Regions from separate parts of the Variovorax sp. 278MFTsu5.1 genome, predicted to be linked through region 3. Evidence: predicted binding sites of a transcription regulator. Region 3 holds the regulator's gene; each other region holds the start of a gene.

Region 1 (7,290 bases), 390 kb from region 3:
GCTGGCGCCGATGGCCCGAGAGCGAGATCAGCGCATCGGCCGCGGCCAGCGCGGCCATGTCCTTGCCGTCGAGTTCGGCACGCAGGGCGAGATCCTCGGTGCTCGTGAACTGCGCCTGCGCGCGTGCCACCAGCAGGCGTTTGGCCCCGCCATCGCTGAGGCTCGCGATGCGGTTCAGGCCCAGCCGCACCGCGGGCTGGTTCTCTCTGCCGAGACGGTCGGCATAGCGCTCGTCGGTGCCGGGCGGCATGCGCGGCGCGCCGGGGTCGCGGGCTTCGAGCGTGGTGTCGATCCCGCTGCGCGTGACGTCGACCGGGCGCACCTCCACGCCATGGCGGCGCGCGTCCTGCACCAGCTGCGAGGGGCTGTAGAAGCCCATCGGCTGCGAATCGAGCAGTGCGGCGAGAAAACAGGCCGGCTCGTAGTTCTTGAGCCAGCTGCTCACCGTCACCAGCAGCGCGAAGCTGGCGGCGTGGCTTTCGGGGAAGCCGTAGTCGCCGAAACCCATGACCTGCTTGAAGATGGCTTCGGCGAAGCTGGCCTTGTAGCCGTTGAGAACCATGCCGTCCACCAGCTTGTCGTGGAACTTGCCGAGGCCACCCTTGCGCTTCCACGCGGCCATGGCACGGCGAAGCTGGTCGGCCTCGTCGGCGGTGAATTTGGCCGCGATCATCGCGATCTGCATCACCTGCTCCTGGAAGATCGGTATGCCCAGCGTGCGCTCCAGCGCTGGGCGCAGCTCGTCCTTCTCGTAGCGGATGGGCAATTTCTTGGCGACCCGCTCCCGCTGCTTGAGATACGGATGCACCATCCCGCCCTGTATGGGCCCCGGCCGCACGATGGCGACCTCGATCACCAGGTCTTCGTAGGTGCGCGGCTTCAGGCGCGGCAGCATCGACATCTGAGCGCGGCTCTCGATCTGGAACACGCCGATGGTGTCGGCGTCGCAGATCATGTCGAACACTTTCTGGTCGTCGGCCGGTATCTGATGCATCTCGATGGCCGAGTTGCGCCAGCTGTTCATGTGCGCGAGCCCCCGGCGGATCGCGCTGAGCATGCCGAGCGCCAGCACGTCGACCTTGAGCATGCCCATCGCCTCGAGGTCGTCCTTCTCCCACTGGATGACGGAGCGCTTCTCCATCGACGCCTTCTCCACCGGCACCAGCCGCGTGAGCTTGGTGTGCGTGAGCACGAAACCGCCCACGTGCTGGCTCAGGTGGCGCGGAAAGCCTTTGAGCCGCCGCGTCATCTCGATCCAGTGCACCAGCTTGAGCTCGTCTTCCTGCACGCCTGCGCGCGCCGACGCCCGCTGCAGCTGCTCGCCGAGCACAGCTTCGTCGAACCAGTAGTGGTCCTTCGCGAACTCGTCGATCAGCCGCTCGTCGATGCCGATGGCCTTGCCCACGTCGCGCAGCGCGCTGCGGGAGCGGTAGCAGATGACGACGGCAGCGATGGCTGCGCGCTCGCGGCCGTATTTTTCGTAGATGTACTGGATGACCTCTTCGCGCCGCTGGTGCTCGAAGTCGACGTCGATATCGGGCGGCTCGCGGCGCTCGCGGCTCAGAAAGCGTTCGAACAGCAGCGTGGCCTTGTCTGGATTGATGGCGGTGATGCCGAGGCAAAAACAGACCGCCGAGTTGGCTGACGAGCCGCGCCCCTGGCAAAGAATGTCCTTCGAGCGGGCGAAGCGCACGAGGTCTTCCACCGTGAGGAAGAACATCTCGTATTCGAGCTCGACGATGATGTCGAGTTCTTTCTGCACCTGTGCCTGTACCTTCTCGGGAATGCCGCCTGGATAGCGATTCCGCGCACCTTCCCACGTCTTGCGCACCAGCGTCTGCGCCGGCGTCTCATCGTTGCCCAGGTTTTCCAGCGGGTACTTGTAGGTATCCCGGATCACCTTCGGATCGAACCTGCACCGCTCCATCACCACCAGCGTGTTCTCCAGCATCTGCGGCAGATAAATCTCCGCAAGCCGCACGCGCTGTCGCAGATGCCGCTCGGCATTCGACTGCAGCGCGAAGCCGCACTCGGCCACCGTCTTGCCTTCGCGAACGGCCGTCAGTATGTCGTGCAGCGGCTTGCATGAACGCGCATGCATGTGCACGTCGCCGGCAGCCACGAGCGGTACGCCCGCGTCCTCGCCTGCCTGCATCAGCGTGACGAGCCAGAGGTCGTCGTCGAGTTCATTGAACAGTTCAACCGCCAGCCAGAGGTTCTCGCCGTACAGCGCCTTGGCGGCCAGCAGGTCTTCGTGCAGCGTGGCCGTATCCATCGCGCCGCCGGGGTTTCGGTTGGGCACGAAAAGAATCTGGCAATGCTGCAGCGAGGCCACGTCGCTTTCTTCCCAGCCCACGCGGTACTCGCCCTTGGGCAGCTCGGTGTTGCGGGCGGCGGTGATGAACTCGCAGAGGTTGCCCCAGCCCTCGGTGTCGTTCGCTATCACAACGAGCCTGAAGCGCTCGAACCGGAACTCGCTGCCGAACAGCAGGCGGAAGCTCGGGTTGCGCGGGATCTTCGGCTCGTCGGGGTGCTCGCGCTCGTATTCGCAAAGCTTGTTCTCCATGTCGCGCAAGCACACGTGCGCCCGCACGATGCCGGCCACCGAGCACTCGTCGGTGATGGCCAGCGCCTTGTAGCCGAGCTGGTAGGCCCGGTCCACGATGTCCTCGGGCGTCGAGGCGCCGCGCTGGAAGCTGAAGTTGGTCAGGCAGTGCAGCTCTGCATAGTCGGGCAGCCTGGACTCAGGTGCCTTGCGCAGCGGCACCGGCAGCGCATGCACCTTGGCGGGCTGCCGCCTGCTTTCCTGCTTGCCGCTGAGCTCAGGCATAGAAGCCCTGCAGGTACCAGCGGACCTCGCCGGAAGAAAAGCGCGCGGCGGGCCGCTCGCGGAAGATCCACACCAGCCCGGCCTCGGGGCTTTCCGCGACGTAGTAGTCACGCATCGCGGGCTGGCCGCCCTCTTCCTTGTCGCCCCACCAGCCGGTCTCGACGCGCTGCGGGCCGATCAGCCGGCTCAGCGGGCCGCGGTAGCACGGGCGCTCGCCATCCATTTCGAGCAGCAGCGGTTCGGGCAGCAGCCATGGCGGGTAGACGGCGTCGGGCTGCGAAGCCACTGCGGCAGCCTGCTTCCGGCTCCTGTCGTCGGCCGCTTTCTCTTTCCCCTTTTCCTTCTGCAATGCAGGCCGCCACGCCTGCTTGCGCTCGGGCCGGTGGTCGGCCTGCGCCGACGGCACCACCACCTGCTGCGGACCGAGCCGCACGCTGAGCCGCTCGACCATCTCGTGCAGCCTGTCGCCCTTGCGGTTGTCTTCCGGCAGGAAGCTGGTGCTGGCGCCGGCCCACGGGTCGGTTTCGAGCGTGCGCAGCCTGATCCAGCTCGCGGGCGCTGCCAGCGTGGCGAGGGCCAGCTTTTCGGACAGCAGGCGGCGCAGGTGCGCCATATCCTGCGTGGGCTCGGCCGTGCGCACGATGAGCTGCTCGTGCGGCGGCAGGTTCACGCCGTTGAGGCGCCGCAGGTCGAGCGTCCATTGCAGCTCCAGCGCGCGCGCACCGCGCTGGCGGGCGCGCAGCCAGATCTGCAGCGCCGTCAGCAGCCGGTTGGCCGACCACATGAGCTCGGGCGCGGTCTCGGCCAGCGCGGGCAGCTCCAGCTTCTGCTCGAACACGTCGGGCAGCGTGAGCCAGCAATGGCTTTCGGGACGCAGGCCCCAGGCGATGTCGAGCGCCTCGCGCAGCCCGGCGCCGAAGCGCCGCGTGAGTCCGCCGCGCGGCAGCGCCGCCACCTCGCCCCAGGTGCGGCAGCCCAGGCGCGCGAGCAGGTCGAGGTGCTCGCGCGCGGCGCTCAGCGTGTCGAGCGGAAGGCCGGCAGGCACGTCCTTCGGGCGCTTCTCCTCGCGCGCGAACAGGCGCAGCCGCGCCAGCGCGATCAGGCTGGTAGTGCCCTGTGCGCCCAGCATGCGCGCGTCGGGCACGGGGTTGTCGGCCACCAGCAGGCGCATCAGCTGCATGCGCCCGCCCCAGAGGCGCTCGCAGGCGGAGACTTCGAGCATCAGGGCTTCGTCGAGCCAGGCGACGTGGGGCGTGTACTTCAGGGCCCACCAGCCCAGGGCTTCGAGCGTGGGAAGCGTCGGGGCGTCGGAGGCGTCGGCTTCAGGCAACCACTGCAAGGCGATCCAGTGCATCCGGGCCTCCTTTCCATGCGTCGATGCGCACCACCGTGGCCGACGCCGCACCGGCCGGCACCGTGCCCCGCTGCTGCAGGCGCAGCTTGCGCCGCAGCCGGGCGGCGGCAAGCAGTGCCGCCATGCGCTCGTTGCGCGCCGGCAGCATCACAGGTGCGGCCAGCGGCGGGCCGCGTCGCTTGAGGATGTTCAGTTCGATCTGCGAGACATCGGCCTGGCTGCGGTCGGCCCTGATGCGCAGCCGCGCAGGCGATGCCGACAGCGCCACCGACTCGGGCCGGCACACGAAGAGCAGCACCTCGTGCTGCGCGGCCGCCAGCTGCAGCCGCCTCAGCTCGCCCACCCGCGCCTGCGGCAGCCAGGCCAAGACAGCGGACACATCGGCGCAGCGCAGCGCCTGTTCGCAGGCCCACAGCCGCTCGGCCGGGGCCTCGCTGCGCACCCACATCAGCGCCTCCACCGGCAGCCCCTGCGCCGCGAGGGAGGCGCCGCAGGGCTCGTAGGGCGCGCCGATCAGCACCACCGGCCCGCCCCGCGCGGCCACCGCCTGCGCCAGCGCGGGCAGCAGCAGCCGCCAGACATGGGCTTCGGGCGCAGGCAGCAGCAGTTCCGTCATCGCGCCGACCGGCCAGCCGCCGCCCGGCAGTTCCGCGTCGAGCGCGGCATGGCCGGTGGCGACGACCTGCGCGTCGGCAAGGCCGAGTTCGTCGGCATGCCAGACGCCACGGCCCGCGGCAGCGGAGAAGGAATCGAGGAAAGAGAGGCCCATGGCGATGACTGTTAACTGTATTTTCATACAGTATTTCATGAGCCACAACCCGAAGCCGGAAAAGCCGTTTCTTCTTCACAGAGCGTTTCACATTGCGGCGAGCTGCGCCTTTCCCATCGTCGGATACTGGCCACGGATGCAGCCCCCGACGATTCCTTTCCACCTCACCCGCGCCGAACTGCTGCGTATGGGCGCCGCGCTGTGCGCCGGCGCCGCGCTCCCCGCCTTCGCCCAACCCCAGTCCAAGCCAGCCATGAACACCCGCCCCATCCCCTCCACCCGCGAGGCGCTGCCCGTGATCGGCTGCGGCACCTGGATCGGCTTCGACCAGCGCCCCGGCACCGAGGAATACGCGCGCCTGCCCGGCGTGCTCGATGCCCTGTTCGCGGCCGGCGGCACGGTGATCGACAGTTCGCCGATGTACGGCCGCTCCGAGGAAACCACCGGCGAGCTGCTGGCAGCATCGAAGCAGCAGGTCAGGCCCTTCCTCGCCACCAAGGTGTGGACCTCGGGCCGCGAAGCCGGCATCGCGCAGATGGAGCAGTCCTTCGCGCGGCTGCGCACGCAGCACATGGACCTGATGCAGGTGCACAACCTCGTCGACTGGCGCACGCATCTCGCCACGCTGCGCGGCTGGAAGGAAAAGGGCCGCGTGCGCTACATCGGCGTCACGCACTACACGGCCTCGGCCTACGGAGAGGTCGAGGCGGTGCTGAAGGCCGAGAAGCTCGACTTCCTGCAGATCAACTACTCGCTCGACGCGCGCGAGGCCGAGCAGCGCCTGCTGCCGCTGGCGGCCGAGCGCGGCGTGGCGGTGATCGTCAACATGCCCTTCGGCGGCGGCGGACTGCTGCGCCGGCTGCGCGACAAGCCGCTGCCGCCCTGGGCCGGCGAGATCGGCTGCAACAGCTGGGCGCAGGTGCTGCTGAAGTTCGTGCTGAGCCACCCGGCCGTGACATGCACGATTCCAGGCACCAGCCGCCGCGAGCACATGGCCGACAACGCGGCCGCCGGCGCGGGCAGCTTTCCCGACGCGGCCTTCTGGCGCCGCGAGGCCGCTGCTATTCGAACTTGACGTTGTGCTCGCGCACGGTGGCGCCGAAGGCGTCGTACTGCGTGCGGAAGAACTCGGTGAACTTCGCGGGGCTCATGCCATAGCCCTCGAAGCCCTGCTGCACCAACTGCGCGTGCACCTCGGGGCGCTTGAGCGTGTTCTGCAGTTCCTGCGAGAGCCTGTCGGTGATCGCCTGCGGCAGCCCCGGCGGCCCGAAGAAGCCGGCCCACGGCGTGATGGTGAGCTTGCCCAGCCCCAGCTCGCCGCCCGTGGGCACGTCGGGCAACAGGGCGCTGCGCTGCGGCAGCAGCGTCACCAGCGCGCGGATGCGCCCTTCCTTCACGAAGCCCGGCGCCAGCGTGCCGGTGGTGAACATCATCTGGATCTGCCCGCCCAGCAGGTCGGTCATGGCCTGCATGTCGCCCTTGTAGCGCGCGTTGACCACCTTGCGGTCGCCCAGCAGCTGCAGCATCGCGAGCTCCGAGGCGCTGTTGCTCGACGCCGAATTGAGCGCGCCGGGCTTCGACGCCACCAGCGCGAGCAACTCGTTCACGCTCTTCACCGGCAGGCTCGCAGGCACCACCAGGAACATCGAGAACTGCCCGGCCGAGCTGATCGGCGTGAAGGCCTTGAAGGGGTCGTAGGGCGGCGTCGGCCGCAGCGTGGGCGCGGCCACCATCGCGGTGTTGGTGCCCATCAGCAGCGTGTAGCCGTCGGGCCTGGCCGACGAGGTGGCCTGCGCGGCCAGCACGCCGTCGGCGCCGGGGCGGTTCTCCACGATCACCTGCTGGCCGAGCTGCTTGGACAGGCCCTCCGCGATGATGCGCGTGAGCACGTCGGCGCCGCCGCCAGCCGCGAAGCCCACGATCAGCTTCAGCGGCTTGTTGGGGAATGTGTCGGCGCTCCTTGCCGCCGTGCCGGGCAATGCCGTGGCGGCGGCAAGGGCCGCCAGGGCGAGTGTTCTGCGTCGCATGATGACGGCCCTCCGCTTCAGAAGAGATGGCGCACGCCGAATTCCCAGCCGGTCGAGCGATGCCCGGCCGCCGGCGCCACGCCGCCGCTGACCACGTAGCGCGCCTGCCCGCTGTTCATCAGCCGTGCGTAGGTGCCGTAGAGCGCGGTGCGCTTGGAGAGGTTGTGCACGTAGCCGATGCCGAACTGCCGCGCGTCGTCGCGGTTGCGCGGCATGCCGTTGGCGTTGCGCAGGCTCTCGTCGCTGCGGTCGTCGAGGTAGGCGTAGCTGATGCGGATGCGCCCGACTTCGAAAGCCGGGATGTGCGCGC
Region 2 (7,290 bases), 2.9 Mb from region 3:
ACGCCGAAGTCGTTGCGCGGCGCGAAGCGCATGCGGGCCTCGCCGCTCTCGGGCGTGCGCACGATCCAGTGGTCGCCGTGCGGTACCAGCGCGCTTTTCGCGAGGCCACTGGCCCATTCGGGAAGCCGCCTCGGATCGGCCGCCAGCACATAGGCGCGACGCCACTCGCAAGCGACGCGCTGCGTGATGACGCGGGACTGCGCCGCGCCCTCTTCACTGTTCTTGTGCTGCTTCATCGAAATCGCTCCTGAGCACCTTGGAGACGACGGCGCCGGAGAAGCCGCGCGCCATCAGGAATCGCATCTGCTTCGCGCGCTCCTTCGCATCGGCGGGCGGAGCGTCGAATCGGCGGCGCCAGACGGCCGTGGCGCGCTCGACCTCTGTTTCCTGCAGGCTGGCCACCGCCTCGGCGACGGCTTGGGGCGCGATACCCCTGGCCTGCAGTTCCTGCCTCACCCGCAGCGCGCCCGAACTGGCCGCGCGCTGGTGCAGCACCGAAGCCACCACGCGCGGCTCGCTGATGAAGTCCTTGGCCTCCAGTTCATCGAGCGCCTTCGCCAGCGTGCCGGGCTCTTCCTCGTGCTTCGCCAGCTTGCGCTCCAGCTCTGCGCGCGAATGCTCGCGCTGGCTCAGCAGGCGCAGCGCGCGGCCTTTGAGGGATGGGGCGTCGAATGCCATGCGGGGTCGCCGGCGCGGCCCCGAGAGCCGCGCCCTGACTGGTTACTCGCCCTTCTCTGCCTTGTCGGCCTTGGCCGCCTTCTGCGGCTTCTCGGCGACGTCGTCGGCATCGGCGGCCAGCAGCGGCACGCCCAGCGACTCGCGCACCTTGTTCTCGATCTCGCGCGACAGCGAGGGGTTCTCGCGCAGGAACTCGCGGGCGTTGTCGCGGCCCTGGCCGATCTTCTCGCCGTTGTAGGCGTACCAGGCGCCCGACTTGTCGATGATCTTGGCGTTCACGCCCATGTCGATGATCTCGCCCTCGCGGCTGATGCCCTCGCCGAACAGGATGTCGAACTCGGCCGTCTTGAACGGAGGCGAGACCTTGTTCTTCACCACCTTCACCTTGGTTTCGTTGCCGATGGCCTCGTCGCCCTTCTTGATGGTGCCGATGCGGCGGATGTCCAGGCGCACCGAGGCGTAGAACTTCAGCGCGTTGCCGCCGGTGGTGGTTTCGGGCGAGCCGAACATCACGCCGATCTTCATGCGGATCTGGTTGATGAAGATGACCATGCAGTTGGTCTTCTTGATCGTGGCGGTGAGCTTGCGCAGCGCCTGGCTCATCAGGCGGGCCTGCAGGCCGGGCAGCGAGTCGCCCATCTCGCCTTCGATTTCGGCCTTGGGCGTGAGCGCGGCGACCGAGTCGACCACGATCAGGTCGACGGCGCCCGAGCGCACCAGCGAATCGACGATCTCGAGCGCCTGCTCGCCGGTGTCGGGCTGGCTGATCAGCAGGTCCGACAGGTTCACGCCGAGCTTCTGGGCGTATTGCACGTCGAGGGCGTGTTCGGCGTCGACGAAGGCGCAGGTGCCGGCCTGCTTCTGCATGGCGGCGATGACCTGCAGCGTGAGGGTGGTCTTGCCCGAGGATTCAGGGCCGTAGATTTCGACGACGCGGCCGCGCGGCAGGCCGCCGACGCCCAGGGCGATGTCCAGGCCCAGCGAGCCGGTAGAGACCACCTGGATGTCCTCCAGCGCCTCGCCCTCGCCCAGCCGCATGATGGTGCCCTTGCCGAACTGCTTTTCGATCTGGGCCAGCGCGGCCTGCAGGGCTTTGGCCTTCTCGCTGTTGGCGCCGATGTTCGAACCCTTGACTGCTGCGTCCATGTGAAAAACTCCTTGAAGATCAATGGCTTGTCTGTGACACCATCCATCTGCGTTTAACTACAGGCTGGATGCTTGAACAGTAGTGTAGGGGCTGATTCCTCGGCGTAAACCTGTTTTTTGGTCAGTTTGCTTTACCATTCGGCGCCATGGCCGAAGCCCCCTTTCCCGCCGACCAGGACGCCTGGCGCCAGACCCACCTGGGCCGCCTGCTGGGCCACGCCATGCGCCGCTTCGACGAGCGCGTGCTGGAGCTGATGGCGCACGACGTCGAAGTGCCGCTGGCCCTGTCGAACCTCGCGGCGCGCGCGCAGGTGAGCGCGGCGCACATCCACATCACGCGGCACCTGTCGCGCGAGGGCTCGCGCCTCACCGAACTGGCCGAGCGCGCCGGCATGACCAAGCAGGCGATGGGCGCGCTGGTCGACCAGTGCGAGGCCTGGGGGCTGGTCACGCGCGGGCCCGATCCGCTGGACGCGCGGGCGCGGCGCGTGCTCTTCACCGCCGACGGGCTCGCCTGGTTGGACGCCTTCCGCGGCGCGGTGACGCAGGCCGAGAAGGAGTTCAGGAGCAGCGTGGGCGACGAGATCGCCACCGTGGTAACCATCGGACTCGAAGCCTATACGGCGGGCTAGACTCCTGCGAAGAGACAACCGTGAACGGCGCCCCGAGGACGCCCGACACCTGAAACAGGCCGGAGGTGACGCATGCGGATTCTGATTGCCGAAGACGACCAGGTGCTGGCCGATGCCCTGCTGCGCAGCCTGCGCACCTCGGGCGCGGCGGTCGACCACGTGGCCAACGGCTCGCAGGCCGACACCGCGCTCATGACCCATGACGAATTCGACCTGCTGATCCTCGACCTCGGGCTGCCCAGCCTGCACGGCATCGAGATCCTCAAGCGGCTGCGCGCGCGCGGCTCGCAACTGCCGGTGCTGGTGCTCACCGCCGCCGACAGCGTGGAGGAGCGCGTCAAGGGCCTCGACCACGGCGCCGACGACTACATGGCCAAGCCCTTCAGCCTGCAGGAGCTCGAGGCACGCGTGCGCGCCCTCACGCGGCGCGGCATGGGCGCCACCAGCAACACCATCCGCCACGGCCCGCTGGTGTACGACCAGGCCGGCCGCGTGGCCACCATCGACGGCAAGATGATCGAACTCTCGGCGCGCGAGCTCGGCCTGCTCGAAGTGCTGCTGCAGCGCGCCGGCCGGCTGGTGAGCAAGGACCAGCTGGTCGACCGCCTGTGCGAATGGGGCGAGGAGGTGAGCCTCAACGCCATCGAGGTCTACATCCACCGGCTGCGCAAGAAGATCGAGAAGGGCCCGGTGCGCATCGCGACGGTGCGCGGGCTGGGCTACTGCCTCGAAAAGATCCAGTGACGACCACACGGCAGCCGCCACGCGCGGGCGGCGGCACGCCAGAGGAATCGGCGCGATGAAGTTGTTCCAGCGCGCGCAGCGCTCCCTGTTCGGCGAGATCCTCGACTGGATGCTCACGCCGCTGCTGCTGCTGGTGCCGGTGAGCATCGGCGTCACCTGGCTGGTGGCGCAGGGCATCGCCAACGCGCCCTACGACCGCGCGCTGGAGCACAACGTGAAGGCGCTGGCCGAGCTGGTGACGGTGAAGGAGGGACACGCGCAGTTCGTGCTCTCGCAGTCGGCGCGCGAGATCCTGCGCGCCGACGAGACCGGCCACGTCTACTACCAGCTGCTCGACGGCTACGACAACCTGCTCAGCGGCGAGCGCGACATCCCGCAGCCCGGCCTCGACGAGCCGCTGCCGCCCGGCCAGGTCTTCCTGCACAACAGCGACGTGCACGGCCAGCCGGTGCGCGTGGCCTCGATGTGGATCGCCAGCGGCACCGACGACGTGCCGCCCACGCTGCTGCAGCTGGCCGAGACGCGCGAGAAGCAGTCGGTGCTGGCGGCCGAGATCATCAAGGGCGTGCTGCTGCCGCAGTTCGCCATCCTGCCGCTGGCGGTGCTGCTGATCTGGCTGGCGCTGGTGCGCGGCATCAAGCCGCTGTCGGTGGTGGAGGCGCGCATCCGCGAGCGCCGCCCGGGCGACTTGAGCCCGCTGGACGAATCCTCGGTGCCGCTGGAAGTGGTGCCGCTGGTGTCCTCGGTGAACGAGCTGCTGGACAAGCTCAACGACTCCATCGGCACGCAGAAGCGCTTCCTGGCCGACGCGGCGCACCAGCTGAAGACGCCGCTGGCGGGCCTGCGCATGCAGGCCGACCTGGCGCAGCGCGAGGGCGCCAACGCCGACGAGCTGAAGCAGTCGCTCAAGCAGATCGGCCGCGCGAGCAAGCGCGCCACGCACACGGTGAACCAGCTGCTGTCGCTGGCGCGCGCCGAGGGCAACAGCGCCAACGCGCACCACCAGCCCTGCGACCTCGCGAAGCTGACCATCGAGGTGGTGCGCGAGGCGGTGCCCCGCGCCATCGAGAAGCGCATCGACCTGGGCTACGACGGCGTCGAGCCCGGCGCGCCGGGCGTGGCGTTCGACGGCAACCCCACGCTGCTGAAGGAGCTGGTGCGCAACCTGGTCGACAACGCCATCAACTACACGCCCTCGACGCCCGAGCGCCCCGGCCTGATCACCGTGCGCGTGCTGGCCGACCCCTTCGGCCACGTGCTGCTGCTGCAGGTGGAGGACAACGGCCCCGGCATCGCCGAGGCCGACCGCGAACTGGTGTTCGAGCCCTTCTACCGCGTGCTCGGCAACGAGGCCGACGGCTCGGGGCTGGGCCTGCCGATCGTGCTGGAGATCGCGAACCAGCACCGCGCGCAGGTGAAGCTGGAAGACGCGCATCCCGGCAAGCAGCCACCGGGCGCGCTCTTCACGGTGCGATTCGAAGGCGAGCAGCCGTCCTGAGACGGCAGCGGGAGTTCGTCAGGGCGCCGGCGCGGCGGCCTTCGGCGCTTCCTTGCGGATCTGCAGCCACTCGGGGTGGATCTGCCGCGCCATGCGCTGCGGCTCGCGCTCCGCGAGGCTGGCCGGCGCGAGCCCGAAGCCCGCGAGATCGCCGCGCGCCCAGAGAAAGTAGCCGGCATTGGCCAGCAACAGGACGACGAGGAGCAGGCGCAGCTTCATGGTGGCGGTCAGAAAGACATGCCGCGAGGGCGCACGCTCACTTCATCGCTGGAAATGAGCTGCAGGCCGGCGTCGGTGCGCACCTGCAGTTCGCCGCCCCAGGCCACGCCCTCGCACAGGCCTGCGGTGCCGTCGCTGAGCGCCACCTCGCGCCCGCGCAGCACGTCGCGCGCGGCAAAACGTTCGGCGAAAGGAGCAAAGCCGCGGGCCTCGAAGTCGAGCACCGTCCGCACCAGCGGCTCGGCCAGTTCGGCCAGCACCTCGGGAGCACTGGCTCCAGGACGCCACTGGTGCAGCCATGCCGGCGGCGTGCGCATGCCGTCGCCCTCGCGCGCGCCGATGTTGATGCCGATGCCGATCACCACATAGCGCGACGCATCCGGGCCGCCATCGGAGGGCAGGGCGGTTTCGATGAGGATGCCGACCAGCTTGCGGTCGTCGACCCACACGTCGTTGGGCCACTTGAGGCCGATCTTGTGCGCGCCCGAGGGGTCGAGCCCCTCGGCCACCGCCACGCCGACGGCCAGCGACAGGCCCGACCAGTCGGCAGGTGCGAGCGGCATGCCCAGCGAGAAGGTCAGCGAGACAGCCGCATCCTGCTGCGCACCGCTCTGCCAGGGGCGCCCGAGCCGGCCGCGCCCGGCCGTCTGGCGCTCGGCCACGAGCAGCACGGGCTCGACGCGACCGGCGCGCGCGCGGCGCATCAGCTCGGTGTTGGTGGAATCTATTTCCGCCACCGCCTCGACCGCGAAGCCGGGCACCAGCGGCGCGACCGACGCGGCGATCCGGTCCTGGAACCAGTCGGCGGTGCTGCTGCTGTCCATGGTCAGTCCTTTGCGGACTTGTCTTTCTTCGCGGATTTCTTTTCCGCTTTCGCCTCAGCCTTCTTTTCGGCCTTTTTGGCTTCCTTTTTCTTCGCTTCTTTTTTCTCGGCCTTTTTCTTTTCGGCTTTTTTCTTTGCCTTCTTCTTCTTTTTCTTTTCCTCGTCCTCATCCTTGGGTGTCAGCAGCGTGCCGCGGCACTGCTCCGAGCCGCACCAGCAGGGAAATTCGGAAAGCAGCTTGGGCGTGTACGGCTCGTCGATGATCAGGCCGTAGTCGTAGTTGAGCTCCTCGCCGGCGGCGATGTTGCGCAGCGCCTTGATATAAACGCGCCCATCGACCTCGTCGGCTTCGCAGTTCGGCTCGCACGAGTGGTTGATCCATCGTGCATCGTTGCCCTTGACGTTGCCGTCGATCACGCGGCCGTCGTCGATGTGGAAGTAGAAAGTGTGGTTCGGCTGGGTCGGGTCGTGCGGATGGCGGCGCAGCGCCTCCTTCCAGCTGATGACTTCGCCCTTGTATTCGATCAGCGTCTCGCCTTCGGCCAGGTCCTGCACGGCGAACACGCCGTTGCCGTGGACATCGGAGCGCCGCATCTGGATGCGGCGGCCGGCGGAACGGTCCTTGGCGGACTTCGCATCCGCCTCGGGGAGCGCGGTGGCCTGCGAATCACGACCGGCCGGAAGTGGGGATTTGGAAGGCATCGCCGAAGTCTGTTAGTTTGAATATGCACACACATGCGCGTGTGCGCGTGCGCACGCGGGAAGCCGCAGATTGTATGTGGCCCCCACGCTCCCGCACTGCGTGCCGTCGCTGCCCCCCGAGGGGGCCGCAGGCCGCCTTGGGGCGGCCCGGCGCCGGCCCGAATTTTTTTAGGAACTGTTGATGAAGACGTTGGTAATCGCAGAAAAGCCGTCGGTGGCGCAGGACATCGTCCGCGCCCTCACGCCGGTGGCGGGGAAATTCGACAAACATGACGAGCATTTCGAGAACGACAGCTATGTCGTGACCAGCGCTGTCGGTCACCTGGTCGAAATCCAGGCGCCCGAGGAATTCGACGTCAAGCGCGGCAAGTGGAGCTTCGCCAACCTGCCGGTGATTCCGCCGCACTTCGACCTGAAGCCCGTCGACAAGACCAAGACGCGCCTGAACGCGGTGGTCAAGCAGGCCAAGCGCAAGGACGTGAAGCAGCTCATCAACGCATGCGACGCGGGGCGCGAGGGCGAGCTGATCTTCCGCCTGATCGAGCAGTACGCGGGCGGCAAGTCGGGGCTGAACAAGCCGGTCAAGCGCCTCTGGCTGCAGTCGATGACGCCGCAGGCCATCCGCGAGGGCTTCGACGCGCTGCGCACCGAGAAGCAGATGCAGGGCCTGGCCGATGCCGCGCGCTCGCGCTCGGAGGCCGACTGGCTGGTGGGCATCAACGGCACGCGCGCCATGACCGCCTTCAATTCGCGCGATGGCGGCTTCTTCCTCACAACCGTGGGGCGCGTGCAGACGCCCACGCTGTCGGTGGTGGTGGAGCGCGAGGAGCAGATCCGCAAGTTCGTCT
Region 3 (7,290 bases):
GCGGTTGCCTGCCGGCCCGCTGCGCGAAGCCTGGCCGCGCCGTTGCGATCTGGTGCTGCACAGCGGATCGCGGCCGGCCTTCGCGGGCGGCCATACCGCCACGCGGACCCTCGCGAACGATGCCCTGGGCAGCGACGGAAACCGCGTATCGTTGGCATCCCTCGCAGGCAAGCCCTTGACCGCACTGGCGGCGATCGCCCGGCCCGAAGCCTTCTTCGAAATGCTGCGCGCCCGCGGCCTGACGCTCGCCGACGTCATCGCCCTGCCCGATCACTTCGATTTCGAGAGCTGGCAACGCCCGTCCGGCAAGGAGCAGATCCTCGTCTGCACCGAAAAGGACGCCGTCAAGCTGTGGCGCAAGGCGCCCGATGCGCTGGCCGTGCCGCTGGAGTTCGTGCCGTCCGCGGAATTCTTCGCCGCACTCGACGCAAAGCTATCATCGCTCGATGGATACCAAGCTGCTTGAACTGCTCGTCTGCCCCGTCACCAAGGGGCCGCTGACCTGGAACCCCGAGAAGCAGGAGCTGTGCTCGCGCAGCGCCCGCCTGGCGTATCCGGTGCGCGACGGCATTCCGGTGCTGCTCGAGAACGAGGCACGCACGCTTTCCGACGAAGAGCTCGGGCTGTGAGCTTCACCGTTCTGGTTCCGGCGCGGCTCGCGTCGACACGGCTTCCCAACAAACCCCTGGCCGATATCGCCGGCGTGCCCATGGTGGTGCGCGTGGCGCAGCGCGCCAGCGAGTCGGGCGCTGCACGCGTGGTGGTCGCTGGCGACGATCCATCCATCGTCGAAGCCTGCAAGGCGCATGGCGTCGAGGTTGTGCTCACGCGGCAGGATCACCCCAGCGGCACCGACCGGCTGGCCGAAGCCTGCGAGCAACTGGGCCTGGATGGTGAGGACATCGTCGTCAACGTACAGGGCGATGAGCCGCTGATCGACCCCGCGCTGATCGACGCCGTGGCGTCCACGCTCGCCACGCACGCCGAGGCGGCGATGAGCACCGCCGCCCACGAGATCGACTCGGTCGGCGACTTCATGAATCCCAATGTCGTGAAGGTCGTGCTCGATGCGCAGGACAACGCGATGTACTTCAGCCGCGCGCCGATCCCTTGGTGGCGCGACGGCTCCGCCAATGGCGCCGCACCTGCGATGCTGCCTGCCACCCCCGCGGCACTGCGCCACATCGGAATCTACGGCTACCGCGCCGGCTTCGTACGGCGATTTCCTTCGCTGCCCCCTGCGCCCGTCGAGTCGACGGAGGCACTCGAACAGCTGCGCGCGCTGTGGCACGGACATCGCATCGCGGTGCATGTGAGCCATGTGGCGCCGGGGCCCGGCATCGACACGCCGGAAGACCTGGCGCGCGTGCGAGCCGTCTTCGCGGCGGCCGGCGCCTGAGCCTGCGCGTCTCCACGGCCACCGACAGCGGGATTTCCCGAAGGGCACGCATGCTATCCTCGAAGCAACTCCGCCCAGCCCAGCCATGGGGCCGACGCTCGGCGCGACACAAAATCTAAGAACCGTCCGAGGACACCATGAGACTAATTTTGCTGGGCGCGCCCGGGGCGGGCAAAGGCACGCAAGCGGCCTTCATTTGCCAGAAATACAGCATTCCCCAGATTTCGACCGGCGACATGCTGCGCGCAGCCGTCAAGGCCGGCACGCCCCTCGGGCTGCAGGCCAAGGCCGTCATGGACGCCGGCGCACTGGTCAGCGACGACCTGATCATCAATCTCGTGAAGGAACGCATCGCGCAGCCCGACTGCGCTAGCGGCTTCCTGTTCGACGGCTTCCCCCGCACCATTCCGCAGGCCGACGCCATGAAGGTGGCAGGCGTCAAGCTCGACTACGTGCTCGAGATCGACGTGCCCTTCGGCGACATCATCGAGCGCATGAGCGGCCGCCGCTCGCATCCGGCTTCGGGCCGCACCTACCACGTCAAGTTCAACCCGCCCAAGGTGGAAGGCAAGGACGACGTGACCGGCGAGGACCTCATCCAGCGCGAGGACGACAAGGAAGAAACCGTGCGCAAGCGGCTCGACGTGTACAGCCAGCAGACGCGTCCGCTGGTCGACTACTACTCCGCCTGGGCCAAGGCCGATCCGGCCGCCGCGCCTAAGTACCGCGCCATCAAGGGCGTGGGCACGGTCGACGAGATCACCCAGCGCGCATTGGCCGCGCTGAGCAGCTGATCGAAAGATCGACCGATCATCCGACTCGCAGCAAACCGCCCCTCCAGAGGGGCGGTTCTGCTTTCAGCCCAGCAATTCGAGCATCAGGGCGATGCGGGCCTTCGCGGGCGTCAGCGAGCCCGCATCGCGAAGCGGATCCCCCGCCTTCGGCAGGATGCGCCCGCTCGAGCAGCGCGTGGCTCGGAGCACCTCGATGCCGGCGTCCCGGGCCTTGAGCGCGGCCGCTTCCAGCGCATGGTGCAAGGTGCCGTTGCCGGTGGCGGCAAGCACCAGCCCGCGCAGAGGATCCACTCCGCCCGCCTGAAGCAGCGCCTCGATCACCGCACCGCTGGCACCGGCGTGGCTCATCACGATCTCCACGCGTGGCCACTGCACCTCGGTAGCACCGAAGAGCTTCACTACCGGCAGCGTTCCGCCTTGCGGCCACGACCGGACAAGGCGTACCTCGCCCTCCTCCACATAGCCCACGGGGCCCGCATCGCCCGAAGCAAAGGCGTCCAGCCGATAGGTATGGACCTTTTGAATGTCGACGCCGGCCTGGATCGCCCCCGCGCACACCACGGTGACTCCGTGCGCACCCCGTGTGGCGGCGACGCTGATCGCATCACGAACGTTCTGCGGACCGTCCGGCGACAGCGCAGTGGCCGGGCGCATCGCGCAGGTCAGCACGACGGGCTTGGACGGCACCAGCACAGAATGCAGGAAGAACGCGGTTTCCTCGATCGTGTCGGTGCCGTGCGTGATCACCACACCCGCCACATCGGCCTGCGCCAGCCAGTGCGCGCAGCGCCGGGCCAGCTGCTGCCAGATGGCGAAGGACATGTCCTTGCTGTCGACCTGAGCCACCTGCTCGGCCTCCAGCATCACGCCGTCGGGTGCCTCGATGCCGCCCAGCAGGTCGGCCACGCCCACCTGCGCGGCGGTGTAGCCGATGTTGTCGCCGCTGCTGGCGGCCCGGCCCGCGATAGTGCCGCCGGTGCCCAGAACCACCACACGGCGCGGCAGTTCGGACGAAGAGGAATTGACCATGGCTTGTCAACTTCTAAAAACTGGTTAAAAATACAGGCACTGGATATCCAACCAGTGCCGCAAGGAACCACACATGCAGTTCGCCGTGAAGCTTACAGCCCGCCAGCAGCAGATCCTGGACCTCATCCAGAGCGCCATCGCACGCACCGGTGCGCCACCCACGCGCGCCGAAATCGCCAATGAACTCGGATTCAAATCGGCCAATGCCGCCGAAGAGCACCTGCAGGCACTGGCGCGAAAGGGCGTCATCGAGCTGGTCAGCGGCACTTCCCGCGGCATCCGCCTCAAGGGCGACGCGCTGCGCTCGCTCAACGAAACGCGCCATCGCGAGGGTGGACAGTTCTCCCTCTCGCTGCCCGGCATGGCCCAGCTGGCGCTGCCGCTCATCGGCCGCGTCGCAGCCGGCTCGCCAATCCTGGCTCAAGAGCACGTCGACCAGACCTTCTACGTCGAGAACACGCTGTTCCAGCGCCAGCCCGACTACCTGCTCAAGGTGCGCGGCATGTCGATGCGCGACGCCGGCATCATGGACGGCGACCTGCTCGCGGTGCAGGCCACCAAGGAAGCACGCAACGGCCAGATCGTTGTCGCGCGCCTGGGCGACGAAGTGACCGTCAAGCGCCTGAAGCGCAACAAACAGGTCATCGAGCTGCACGCCGAGAACCCCGATTACCCGACCATCATCGTGCAGCCCGGCGAGCCTTTCGAAATCGAAGGCCTCGCCGTCGGACTCATTCGGAACACCATGCTGATGTAGGCCGCTGCGACCTGCTTTCCAGAGCAACAGCACCCCATCCGGCAGCGACAGGTGGCGGGCGTATGGCGAAGAGTCGCCATCACCCTGTCGCGGCCGATTCAAGAAATCCTGCCTGTGTTCAACCTCATACTTTTTTGGAGTTCACATGGGAATCGCCCTTCTCGCCATCGCCGACATCTGGATGCCGCTGCAATCGCTGGCCAACCGGCTGATGCCCGCACGCCGCCCCTCCCATCGCAGGGATCATCTCGATTCCGCAGAGTCCTCCGCTGGACTGCGCTACGTGGCCGTGCGCCCCGCCTGTACAGCCCGCACCGGCGGCACCGCCCCTTCTGAAGCAGCCGCTGCGGCACGCCCGCTGCGCGTGGTCCGCGTGGTCGACGGCAAGGGCCAGCAGCGCAACAGCAATCGGGTGCTGATCTCCGGCCGCATGGCCGACGTCTGCGCCGAACTCGACCGCCTGGCCGCTCTGGAAGCCGCCGAAACACTGGCCGCGGCCCCTCGCTCGACACGTCTGCATTGAACCTGCACTGAGCCCGGTATCGGATCCTGTACCGGGCCCGAACCGCTCTGCAAGCGGCTGCAGGGCGGGTATCCAAACGTTCGCCGGCGCGACATTCCAATGCTGCGAGGCACAATGGCACGCCATGAACATTGTGATCCTCGACGATTACCAGGACGCCGTACGCAAGCTGCGCTGCGCTTCCAAGCTGGACGCCTACGCGGCCAAGGTCTATACCAACACGGTCAAAGGCATTGGGCAGTTGTCGGTCCGACTCAAGGACGCCGACGTGATCGTGCTGATCCGCGAACGCACCCAGATCTCGCGCCAGCTCATCGAGAAGCTCCCGAAGCTCAAGCTCATTTCCCAGACCGGGCGCGTCGCCGGGCACATCGACGTCGCGGCCTGCACCGAGCGCGGCGTGGCCGTGGCAGAGGGTTCCGGCTCTCCCCAGGCGCCCGCCGAGCTCACCTGGGCGCTCATCATGGCCGCCATGCGCCGGCTGCCGCAGTACATCAGCAACCTCAAGCACGGAGCTTGGCAGCAGTCCGGGCTCAAGTCGGCCTCGATGCCGCCCAATTTCGGCATCGGCTCCGTACTCAAGGGCAAGACTCTGTGCATCTGGGGCTACGGGCGCATCGGCCAGCTGGTGGCGCGCTACGGGCAGGCCTTCGGCATGCAGGTCGTGATCTGGGGCCGTGAAGCCAGCTGCGCCAAGGCGCGCTCCGACGGCTTCCAGGTGGCCCAGAACCGCCATGAGTTCTTCGCCGCGGCCGACGTGCTGTCGGTGCACCTGCGGCTCAACGAAGAGACCAGCGGCCTCATCACCCTCGAGGACCTCTCGCGCATGAAGCCGACCGCCCTGTTCGTGAACACCTCGCGCGCGGAGCTGGTCGAGGCCGATGCCTTGCTCGCGGCCCTCAACCGCGGCCGCCCGGGGCTCGCGGCCGTCGACGTGTTCGAGAGCGAACCGCCGCTGCAGGGCCACGCGCTGCTGCGCCTCGAGAACTGCATCTGCACGCCGCACATCGGCTACGTCGAGCAGGAAAGCTACGAGAGCTACTTCGGCCAGGCCTTCGACAACGTCGTGAGCTACATCAACGGCAACCCCACGAACATCGTGAATCCCGGCGCGCTGCAGGTCCGTCGGTGAGCCAGCCGGCGCCACGGAGGGCGCTCTGGGCGCTGCTTGCCGGCAATTTCGTGATCGGAACGGGCGTGATGGTCGTGCCCGGCACGCTCAACGAGATCAGCGTCTCGCTCTCGGTCACGGCCGCCACGGCGGGGCAGCTCATCACTGCCGCCGCGGCGGTCATGTGCGTAGGCGCACCGTTGCTGGCCGCCGCAGTGGCCGGATGGGACCGCCGCCAGCTCCTCGCCCTCACCCTTCTCTGGTACGCCATCGGCCACGTGCTCTGCGCGCTGATGCCCACCTTCGGCGCCCTGCTGCCGGTGCGCATGCTCACGGTGATCGCGCCGGCCATCTTCACGCCGCAAGCCGCTGCCTGCGCCGGCCTGCTGGTACCGCCCGAGCATCGCGGACGCGCCGTGACCTTCGTCTTTCTCGGCTGGTCGATGGCCTCGGTGCTGGGCCTGCCCATCGGCGCGCTGATCGGCGGGCACCTTGGCTGGCGCATGGCTTTTGCGGCGATTGCGGCGCTCAGTGTCGCGAGCGCGACATCGGTGTGGCTCACCTTGCCCAACGGCATCCGCCCCGCCGCGCTGACGGCCGCCGCATGGTCGCGCGTGCTGCGCAGCCCGGTGCTGATGGGCATCGTCTCGGTCACGGCGCTGCAGGGCGCGGGCCAGTTCGTGCTGTTCAGCTATTTCGGCCCGATCCTCAAGCAGAGCTTCGGCGCCGACGCCACCACGCTGAGCGTGATGTGGGCGTTGTTCGGTGCCTGCGGGCTGGTCGGCAACATGGTGGTCAGCCGCTTCATCGACCGCGTGGGCGCCGGGCGCATGGTGCTCGTCACCACGGTGCTGATCGCCTCCAGCCTGCTGCTGTGGCCGCTGGCCTCCACGCTGGCGTGGCTGGCGGTGGTGCTCGTTCCCTGGGGACTGGGCTGCTTCGCGACCAACTCGGCGCAGCAGGCCCGCCTGGTGGGCCTGGCGCCCGCGCTGGCGCCGGGCTCGGTGGCGCTCAACAGTTCCGGCATCTACACCGGGCAAGCCGTGGGCGCAGCGCTGGGTGGCTGGCTGCTCGCCAACGATGCGGGCGCATGGATGAGCTGGGTCGGCCTCGGCCTGCTGATGGTCGCCATCTCGCTGAGCGTGGCCATCGACCGCAGCCGTCGTGCGCCCTGAAAGCGCGCCCCCGCGTAAAACCCGTCGCGCCCCGCCCGCGCGGGGCTGCAAAATCGAAGACTTCGACGGCGGTGCCGATGCGTACGGCACCTGTGTCGAGGCCTGCCCCGCAGGTCCGGATACCACCCAACCAGTGAAAATCTCCAGCAAATGACAGTGAACTACTCCCGAATCGGCGTCGTCGGCGCCGGCGCCATGGGGCGCGGCATCGCGCAGATCGCGGCGCAGGCAGGCAGCGAGGTGCTGCTGCTCGACAGCTTCGCGGGCGCCGCCGAACGCGGGCGCGAAGCCCTTTGCGCCCAATGGAACAAGCTGCACGAGAAGAACAAGATCGATGCCGCCATGCGCGACGCGTACATCGCCCGCGTGAAGGCTGTCGATTCGATCCAGGCGCTGGCGGGCTGCGACCTGATCGTCGAAGCCATCGTCGAAGACCTGGAAGTCAAGCGCAAGCTCTTCAGCGAGCTCGAAGGCGTGGTGACCGAGACCGCCACCCTGGTCA

The links. Region 3 encodes LexA, which represses DNA repair genes until DNA is damaged. Its sites were predicted from a motif close to ACTGTATNNNNATACAGT; they were not measured.
Region 1: imuA (translesion DNA synthesis-associated protein ImuA) is a predicted target of LexA. The motif match lies at 4,968-4,985, and genes of this name have one in related genera.
Region 2: recA (recombinase RecA) is a predicted target of LexA. The motif match lies at 1,888-1,905, and genes of this name have one in related genera.

Annotation. Positions count from the first base shown of each region.
Region 1 is NZ_CP157622.1:4,170,240-4,177,529, forward strand. It holds gene ABL844_RS19375 (error-prone DNA polymerase) at 1-2,830, opposite strand, end outside; gene ABL844_RS19380 (Y-family DNA polymerase) at 2,823-4,184, opposite strand; gene imuA (translesion DNA synthesis-associated protein ImuA) at 4,153-4,953, opposite strand; gene ABL844_RS19390 (aldo/keto reductase) at 5,090-6,028, shown strand; gene ABL844_RS19395 (Bug family tripartite tricarboxylate transporter substrate binding protein) at 6,015-6,980, opposite strand; gene ABL844_RS19400 (porin) at 6,998-7,290, opposite strand, start outside.
Region 2 is NZ_CP157622.1:6,710,729-6,718,018, forward strand. It holds gene ABL844_RS31335 (SRPBCC family protein) at 1-236, opposite strand, end outside; gene recX (recombination regulator RecX) at 214-678, opposite strand; gene recA (recombinase RecA) at 721-1,824, opposite strand; gene ABL844_RS31350 (MarR family winged helix-turn-helix transcriptional regulator) at 1,971-2,456, shown strand; gene ABL844_RS31355 (response regulator transcription factor) at 2,529-3,200, shown strand; gene ABL844_RS31360 (sensor histidine kinase N-terminal domain-containing protein) at 3,256-4,698, shown strand; gene ABL844_RS31365 (sporulation protein) at 4,717-4,917, opposite strand; gene ABL844_RS31370 (biotin--[acetyl-CoA-carboxylase] ligase) at 4,926-5,741, opposite strand; gene ABL844_RS31375 (SET domain-containing protein) at 5,744-6,442, opposite strand; gene ABL844_RS31380 (DNA topoisomerase III) at 6,624-7,290, shown strand, end outside.
Region 3 is NZ_CP157622.1:3,782,004-3,789,293, forward strand. It holds gene lpxK (tetraacyldisaccharide 4'-kinase) at 1-466, shown strand, start outside; gene ABL844_RS17585 (Trm112 family protein) at 447-629, shown strand; gene kdsB (3-deoxy-manno-octulosonate cytidylyltransferase) at 626-1,399, shown strand; gene adk (adenylate kinase) at 1,537-2,193, shown strand; gene ABL844_RS17600 (asparaginase) at 2,257-3,222, opposite strand; gene lexA (transcriptional repressor LexA) at 3,296-3,979, shown strand; gene ABL844_RS17610 (hypothetical protein) at 4,125-4,502, shown strand; gene ABL844_RS17615 (D-2-hydroxyacid dehydrogenase family protein) at 4,627-5,634, shown strand; gene ABL844_RS17620 (MFS transporter) at 5,631-6,788, shown strand; gene ABL844_RS17625 (3-hydroxyacyl-CoA dehydrogenase) at 6,939-7,290, shown strand, end outside.